One region of the Nocardioides sp. JCM 18998 genome, then DNA from elsewhere that is predicted to be linked to it. Evidence: predicted binding sites of a transcription regulator. Region 1 holds the regulator's gene; the other holds the start of a gene.
What was found. The regulator LexA, encoded in region 1, represses DNA repair genes until DNA is damaged. The targets are predictions, from matches to a motif close to TCGAACANNTGTTCGA.
Positions count from the first base shown of each region.

Region 2: a site for LexA is predicted at 2,008-2,023, ahead of ACZ5L9_RS01305 (HNH endonuclease signature motif containing protein). Genes of this name have one in related genera too.

Region 1 is NZ_AP043886.1:635,691-639,904, forward strand. It holds gene ACZ5L9_RS03015 (vitamin B12-dependent ribonucleotide reductase) at 1-128, opposite strand, end outside; gene nrdR (transcriptional regulator NrdR) at 242-706, opposite strand; gene ACZ5L9_RS03025 (hypothetical protein) at 1,000-1,341, shown strand; gene ACZ5L9_RS03030 (LysM peptidoglycan-binding domain-containing protein) at 1,283-1,672, opposite strand; gene lexA (transcriptional repressor LexA) at 1,919-2,641, shown strand; gene ACZ5L9_RS03040 (phosphatase PAP2 family protein) at 2,713-3,498, shown strand; gene ACZ5L9_RS03045 (MXAN_6640 family putative metalloprotease) at 3,495-4,214, shown strand, end outside.
Region 2 is NZ_AP043886.1:269,305-273,518, reverse strand. It holds gene ACZ5L9_RS01310 (DUF6801 domain-containing protein) at 1-605, shown strand, start outside; gene ACZ5L9_RS01305 (HNH endonuclease signature motif containing protein) at 683-1,942, opposite strand; gene cimA (citramalate synthase) at 2,614-4,182, shown strand; gene ACZ5L9_RS01295 (ABC transporter ATP-binding protein) at 4,201-4,214, opposite strand, start outside.

The DNA.
Region 1 (4,214 bases):
ACGACGTCGCGCCGCTCCCAGGTGATCTGGTCGTACGGGTGGACGCCCTCGGTGCTGAACACCCGCTCGAGCTGGAGCCCGCCCCCGGTGCGCGCCTGCTGGCCCGAACCGCTCACCGTCTCGGTCATTGCCTTGTCCCCTTGTCGCGTGAATTTCATCGGTCTCTTGCTGTTGCTGGTGGCCCGGACAGGCACGCTTCCCCACGGCCTGCCCGGGCTGTCTGTGGTGTTATCCCTGAGTGTCAGCCGGCAGGGCTGAGGCTGCGCTCGGCGCGCAGCTTGGCGATCTCGTCCTCGAAGTCGTCCGCCGACTCGAACTGTCGGTAGACGGAGGCGAACCGCAGGTACGCGACCTGGTCGAGCGTGCTCAGCGGCGCGAGGATGGCCATGCCGACCTCGTGCGCGGGCACCTCGGCGTAGCCGCTCGTACGGAGCGTGTTCTCGACCTCCTGGCCCAGGCAGGCCAGCTGGTCCTCGGTGACCGGGCGGCCCTTGCAGGCCTTGCGGACGCCGGCGACCGCCTTGTCGCGGTTGAACGGCTCGGTCGCACCGGAGCGCTTGAGCACGGTCAGCTGCATCAGCTCGACGGTGGTGAACCGCTTCTCGCAGCCCTGGCACTGACGACGCCGGCGGATCGAGCCGCCGTCCTCGGCCACCCGGGAGTCGAGGACCTTCGTGTCGTTGTGCCGGCAGTAGGGGCAGTGCATGACGGTCCTCCTTCCTCGGGTGGTCTCTGCATCGTTCATGGGGCTCGCCGGTGTGGATCCCCCTGTGGAGGAAGCCGCCCCGACTGTGGAGAACGCGTCGCGATCTGTGCAACGAGCACGCACAAATGTGAACTAGATGTGGATAACTACATCCGTGTAACTACTAGATGTAGTGGTGACTCTATGCCCCGGCCGCAAGGCATGCAAGTGCTCCGGCGCGGCGCGCCGCGAGACCTCGGCGTGTCGCGCTCAAGGGGCGCCAAAGCGCCCCATCTCAGGAGAGAATGTGGCGCGTGGGGCAGCAGAACAGTGGCAAGCGCAAGGGCAGCCGGAGGGCGGCTCGGCCGCCGCGACGGTTCCGCAGGGACGTCTTCGCGCTGGCGCTCGGCGTCACGGTGGCGCTGATCGCGTGGGGCTATCTGGTCTATGCCGCGATCGACTTCGGTGGCGATGCACGCGACGGCGACGGCGCGTCGTGGCTCTTCCTGCTGCTGGCCGCGATCGGAGCCGCGGCGTGCCTCTTCGTCGCGCTGCTGCTGGGCGCCCGGGCACTCCGGGCGCTGGCGAGCGCTCCCGTCAGTTCGGGATACGCAGAGTCTGACCAGCCGACAGGCTCGCACCAGCGAGGCCATTGATCTTCTCGATGTGATCGATCATCGCGCGGACGTCGCCGTCGTCGGAGGCCGCCGACGCGAGGTCCCACAGCGTGTCGCCGGGGGCGACGACCACGGAGTGGGTCGACTCCGGGGCACCGGCCTGCGAGGCGGCGCCGGCGCCGTTGGAGATGAGCAGGCCGACGCCGAGCAGCGCGATCAGGCCGACGACGAAGACGACCACGCGACCGCGTCGGGTGAGCCGCAGCGTCGAGCCCTGACGCGGCGCGCGGGCCGCAGTCGCCGGGCGGACCGCTCGGACGTCGGTCGTACGCGGCGTCTCGAACAGCTGGTCGAGGGTCATCGAGCTCATGTCAGTCTCCTGGGGAAGGCGGGACTTGGTGTGTCCGAGACGATGTCTAACCGCGACCACTGACAGTTTTCGGTGGAGCGACCATCAGCGGCTTTCGATCAGACGTTCGATCGAACACATGAGCGAGAGTAGAACAAAGGTTCGAACTCGTTCAAGTGTTCGAACGAGATTTCTTGTGCCGTCTCGCGACACGCCGGATCGAACATCTGTTTGAATCCACCCGGGCGCGGCACTACCGTGAGACGCATGACCTCCAAGGAGCAGAGCAACCTGGCTGAGCTGCCCGACGGCCCGCCGGATGCGACCGGCCTCACCTACCGCCAGCAGCGCATCCTCGGTCACCTGCGCGACTGCATCGAGCAGCGCGGCTATCCGCCGAGCATGCGCGAGATCGGCACCGCGGTGGGCCTGACCTCGACCAGCTCGGTCGCCCATCAGCTCAAGGTCCTCGAGCAGAAGGGGTTCATCAAGCGCGACCCCCATCGCCCGCGCGCTCTCGAGGTCTTCCTGCCCGAGGTGCTCAAGGCCCGCAAGGCGATCAGCGGCGCCGAGGAGGTCGACTACGACGAGACCGGCATCGGCGACAGCCGCCCCGAGGCGCACTACGTCCCGCTGGTCGGCACCATCGCCGCGGGCGCACCGATCCTGGCCGAGGAGCAGACCGAGGCGGTCTTCCCCCTGCCGCGCGAGCTCGTCGGCGACGGCCAGCTGTTCCTGCTCAAGGTCAAGGGCGACTCGATGATCGAGGCGGCGATCTGCGACGGCGACTACATCGTCATCCAGCAGGCGCAGACCGCGAACAACGGCGACTTCGTGGCCGCGATGCTCGACGGCGAGGCGACCGTCAAGGAGTTCCGCCGCAAGGACGGCAAGCTCTGGCTGCTCCCCCACAACTCCGCGCTCGAGCCGATCGACGGGACCAATGCCACGATCCTGGGCAAGGTCACCGCCGTGCTACGCAGCCTGTGAAGGCGACCTCGGCATAATATCGGTGGGATCGGGCACGCCCGATCCCACCGTTTTTCTCAGGAGGCACCCGCGTGCAGGAGAACGTCATCGCCGGCGATGAGGCGATCCTCGCCCCGCCGACGGGGCGTCGCACCATCCGCCAGCGCCTCTCCACCGTCGGCGCCGGCCTGCGCGAGCTCCTGCTCATCTCGGCGCTCTACGTCGGCTACACCCTCTCGCGCCGGCTCGCCAGCGACGCCCGCGAGCCGGCGATCCACCGCGCGAAGGAGCTGCTCCGGATCGAGCGGGCCGTACGGCTCAACTGGGAACACCCGATCAACGACTTCTTCGTGCGCCACGACACGATCGGCCTGCTCGCCTCGTTCTGGTACGCCACCGCGCACTACATCATCACGCTCTCGGTGCTGGTCTGGCTCTACTTCAAGGGGCGCGACGCCTACATCCCCGCCCGTCGTGCGCTGCTCGTCACGACCGTCCTGGCGCTGACCCTCTACCTCATGCTGCCGACCGCGCCGCCGCGCTTCCTCGACGGCTACGCCGACGTGCTCGCCCTCCACTCCGACCAGGGTTGGTGGGGCTCCGACGCCTCCGCGCCCAAGGGTCTGGGCCACCTCACCAACGAGCTGGCGGCCTTCCCGTCTCTGCACGCGGGCTGGTCGCTGTGGTGCGCGATGGTGCTGCAACGACACGCCCGGTGGCGGATCGTCAAGATCCTCGGGTGGGCCGGCGCCTTCATCACGGCGGCTACCGTGATCGGTACGGGCAACCACTGGGTGCTCGACGTCCTGGTCGGCTGGATGGTGACCATCGCCGGCGTCGTGGCGGTTTGGGAGCTGACACCTAAACTGCCGGAGTGACGCGCGCCCTCCCCTCCTCCGCCGCCGCCCTGACCACCCTCGTGGTCGTGGTGGCGTCGCTGCTGTCCGTGTCCGTTGCGACCCCCGCTCAGGCGGAGCGCGGATCGGCGGTACGGCTACCGGCGGCGAGCGCGCTCGGCGACTCCGACGGCGATGCGCCGGGCGATGCGTCGATGTACCTGCGCCGGATCGCGCTGACCAAGAGCTCGCTGCGCGGCGCCGCCCGCAAGCGGGCCGAGGCCCAGGTCGCCCGCCCCAAGCTCGCCGGTGAGCGGATCGTCTGCTCCACCACCCACCCGATCTGCGTGCACTACGCGAGCGCGGGCGTCGACGCCCCCAAGGCGGGCGGCCCGATCACCCCACAGGTCGTGCTCAGCAACCTCGATCACATCTACTCGATCTACCAGAGCTCCGGCTACCGGATGCCCGAGGCCGACCACACCACCGGCGGTGGCACCACCCAGATCAACGGTGCGCCGGTGCCCGTCGACGACGTGGACATCTACCTGGCCAACATCGGTGATCAGGGCTACTACGGCTACTGCGCGCCCGAGCCGCTCGCCAGCGCGCCGTCCGCTCACCACACGCCGGCGTACTGCGTCCTCGACAACGACTACGCCGAGTTCCCGCACGGGACGCCGCTGTCCAACCTCCAGGTGACCGCCGCGCACGAGTTCTTCCACGCGGTGCAGTTCGCCTACGACGCGACCGAGGAC
Region 2 (4,214 bases), 370 kb from region 1:
CGGAGTACTCGATCCCGGCCCTTCCTGCGTCGATCCCGGCCGGCACCAAGGTGCCGGGCAAGGCCATCACCGCCAAGGTCACGCTTCCTGCTGACGTTGCCAACATCATCGTCGTCGGATTCGGTGGTGCCATCAGCGGGACTCTCAACGGGAACGTCGCCTTCGGCTCGCAGAGCGTCGCGTCCTCGATCACCATCCCCGAGGGGACGAAGATCACCGATGGCACCAAGGACGCCACACTCAACGCGTCCGGCACGCTGGCTGGCTTCACGCCGAGCGCCGTCGGCATGCAGGCCGTCAAGCTCCCCGCTGCTGTCAGTGGCGTTCTCGGTGGCCTCAGCATCAATTGCACCGCGACGAGCACTGACCTGGCGCTCCCGTCGGTCAATGTGACCAAGTCGTCGACGGGCGGCACCACGGGCGCCTCGCCGGCCCTGAAGGCCGCTCAGGCCAAGCTCGCCAAGGACACCAAGTCCCTGGCCGCGGCCAAGAAGGCTCTGAAGAAGGCCAAGGGCCACAAGAAGGTCGTCCTGAAGAAGAAGGTCGCCAAGCTCACCAAGACGGTCAAGGCCGACAAGACGAAGGTCGCGTCGCTCTCCAAGTGACGCCCGCCGTCATCTGACGCATCACCGAGGCGCGGCATCCCGACAGGGGTGCCGCGTCTCGCGTATTTCCCTGTGGCTCATGGGCCCACGTCTGGTCGCTCGAGTGGGGTGGTGCCGGTGGGGTCGACGTGGAAGTGCTGGTGGTGGGGTGATCTCCAGAGGAACTCGCCGGGGCTCAGCTGGGTGTAGCTCCAGCCGGCATGGGTCTTGACCCGATGGTGGAGCCGGCACAGGGGTGCCAGGTTCGCCGAGTTGGTGGTGCTGCCGTGTTCGTAGGGGTCGATGTGGTCCAGATCGGCCGAGCGGGCGCTGCGGGTGCAGTGCGGGAACACGCAGATGGGGTTGCGCAACACGATCTGCTCCCGCAGGGTCGCTGAGGGCTGGTAGCCCGACGAGGCGATCTCGGTGTTGAGGTCGATGACCGGCCGGATCGAGACGGTGGTGCCAGGCCGGGAGAGCCAGGTGCGGAGCCGCTCGATCCCGACCACGTAGTCGCCGGAGCCGTGCTCGACGCGAGTGATCTCCGGCTCGACCGCGTTCAGGTGGACGTACAGGGTCGCGGCTGATCCGCCGGTGGTGAGGTCGAGTCCGAGCTCGCGTCGCGCGATCTCACCCACCGCCAACGCCCGCCGCACGTCCAACGACTCCTCCGAGCCTGCCAACAGCAGGGCGTGCGCGGCGCGGGCGATCGCGGTCTCGAAGTCGCGGGCGTCGACTGCGTCCAGGCTCGCGCTGACTCCGACACAGCCTCCGACCACGTCACGGTCGTGGATGGTGACGTGGCGGTGCTCGGCCGCGGCGACCTCCCGGGCCTTTGCTTCTTCGGGGTCGAAACGTCGGATCGCCTCGGTGACCATGCGTTCGAGGCGCACGATCCCGATCTTGTGCGCGACCGGTGCCACCTGGGCATCCACCCAGGCTGCCGCGTCCGGAGACAGGGCGAGGGTCTGGGAGGCGATCTGGCGGGCCTTGTACGGCTCCAACGGTCCCGACACCATCCTCGCCCACACGAGTGGCAGTCGGTAGCGCAGTTCCAGGACGGTGCCGAGCCACAGGCGGGTTGAGTCGGCGGAGCGTCCCAGGGCGGTGGCGAGCTCGGCGACGGCGAACTCGGCCACCAGCGGCGCCCCTTCGCCGGCGATCGCGAGCTCGTGGTCGGTGCCGGGCACCGTCATCGCCCGGTCCAAGGAGTCGGTCGAGTGCAGGTCGGCCCACGCGAGGGCGTCGAGCATGAGCCGGATCTCGGCTTGGCGGGCGTCCTCGCGGTCGCGTCGCATCGCATCCAGGAGTCCGGCCGGGGTGTCCCGGTCGAGATCCTGGATCGGTGCGGTGGTCATGGTTCGAATCTACGGACAGGGACCGACAGTTTTGGGCCTCATCGGACCTGTCCAGAGACTTCTTTTCGAACATCTTCTCTGGTCCTTGTTCCGTGCCACGGGGCTAGTGGCCCGACGGAACTGTGCTCTCGGCACCTGCTGTGCCAAGACACTCGACCGGCACCCGCGGTGCCGTTCTTCCCTTGAAATCTCTGGCTGGAACCGTCGCCACCGGTACGCAAGCCACCCACCGGCAACCGCCGGTGGACGGGTTGCGCCTGTAGGGCCTGCTGGCGATCACGAAGACGAACGAGAGAAGCGTGGTACAGCGGGTGCCAGCACAGTGTCTTGGCACCGTCCCAGCGCGGAGCACAGCACCGTCGGACCACCATGCGTGTGGTCGAGTTCAAGACATCACGGCATAGCGATTGCGGTGGTTTCGAGGCTCGCTTCGCTCGCACCTCAACCACCGGCACCCGTGCCCGAGGGTCCGGATGTCGGTTCCCGGCAGACAGAGAACAGAGGTGTGGCAGGATGTCGACCGTGGCAATCAGCGTCATCATCATTCGCTAGCGCATCGCGACCCCGGCAGTAGGGGACACGATGCGCCAACCTCTCGTTCCCGAGAGGTTTTTTTATTGCCCGAGCACGATCACCGACCGCATGACGACCGATAGACAGAAGTGACCACGATGGATCTCCAGGGCTCGTTCCACGTCTACGACACCACCCTGCGCGACGGCGCGCAGCAGGAGGGTCTCAACCTCTCCGTGGGGGACAAGCTGGCCATCGCGCGCCAGCTGGACGGCTTCGGCGTCGGGTTCATCGAGGGTGGCTGGCCGGGTGCCAACCCCAAGGACACGGAGTTCTTCAAGCGCGCGCTGACGGAGCTCGACCTCAAGCACGCCAAGCTCGCCGCCTTCGGCTCGACGCGGCGTGCGGGCCTGAAGGCCGCCGACGACCCGATGGTCGCCGCGCTGCGCGACTCCGGCGCGAGCGTCGTGACCCTCGTCGCCAAGAGCCACGACCGGCACGTCGAGCTGGCTCTGAAGACCACGCTCGAGGAGAACCTCGCGATGGTCCGCGACACCGTCGCCCACCTGACGCACGAGGGTCTCCGTGTGTTCCTGGACGCGGAGCACTTCTTCGACGGCTACCGCGCCAACCGGGCGTACGCCCTCGAGGTCCTGCGCACCGCGTTCGAGGCGGGCGCCGAGGTCGCGGCGCTGTGCGACACCAACGGCGGCATGCTGCCGACCTGGCTGACCGACGTGGTCACCGACGTCATCGACACGACCGGCGTCCGAGTCGGCATCCACTGCCACAACGACACCGGCTGCGCGGTCGCGAACACGCTTGCCGCCGTCGAGGCCGGTGCCACCCACGTGCAGGGCACGATCAACGGGTACGGCGAGCGGACCGGCAACGCCGACCTGATCGCGGTCGTCGCCAACCTCCAGCTCAAGCTCGACCGCCAGGTCCTCCCGGAGGGCCTCCTGGCCGAGGCCACCCGTACGGCCCACGCCATCGCGGAGGTGACCAACTTCCCGCCGGCGACCCGCCAGCCGTACGTCGGCGCCAGCGCCTTCACCCACAAGGCGGGCCTGCACGCCTCCGCGATCAAGGTCGACCCCGACCTGTACCAGCACATGGACCCGGCCGGCGTCGGCAACGACATGCGCCTGCTGGTCTCCGACATGGCCGGGCGCGCGAGCATCGAGCTCAAGGGCAAGGAGCTCGGCTACGAGCTCACCGACCGCGAGCTGGTCACCCGCGTCACCGACCGGGTCAAGGAGCGGGAGGCGGCCGGCTACACCTTCGAGGCGGCCGACGCCTCCTTCGAGCTGCTTCTCCTCGAGGAGGTCGAGGGCAAGCGTCCCTCGTACTTCGATCTCGAGTCGTGGCGCGTCATCTCCCAGGACGACGGCTCCACCGAGGCCACCGTCAAGCTGCACGCCGAGGGCCAGCGCTACGTCGTCACCCGCGAGGGCAACGGCCCGGTCAACGCGCTCGACCAGGCGCTGCGGGCCGCGATCGTGCTGGCCTACCCGGTGGTCGAGAGGTTCGAGCTGATCGACTACAAGGTCCGCCTCTTCGATGACGGCCACGGCACCGACGCGAAGACCCGCGTCCTCATCGAGACCTCCGACGGCACGACCTCGTGGGTCACCGTCGGCGTCGGCGAGAACGTCATCGAGGCCTCCTGGGATGCGCTCGTCGACGGTCTCACCTTCGGCCTGTGGCGGGGCGCCCGCGGCTGACCCGGCCTCGCGGGCGGGTCACGCCGACGTAC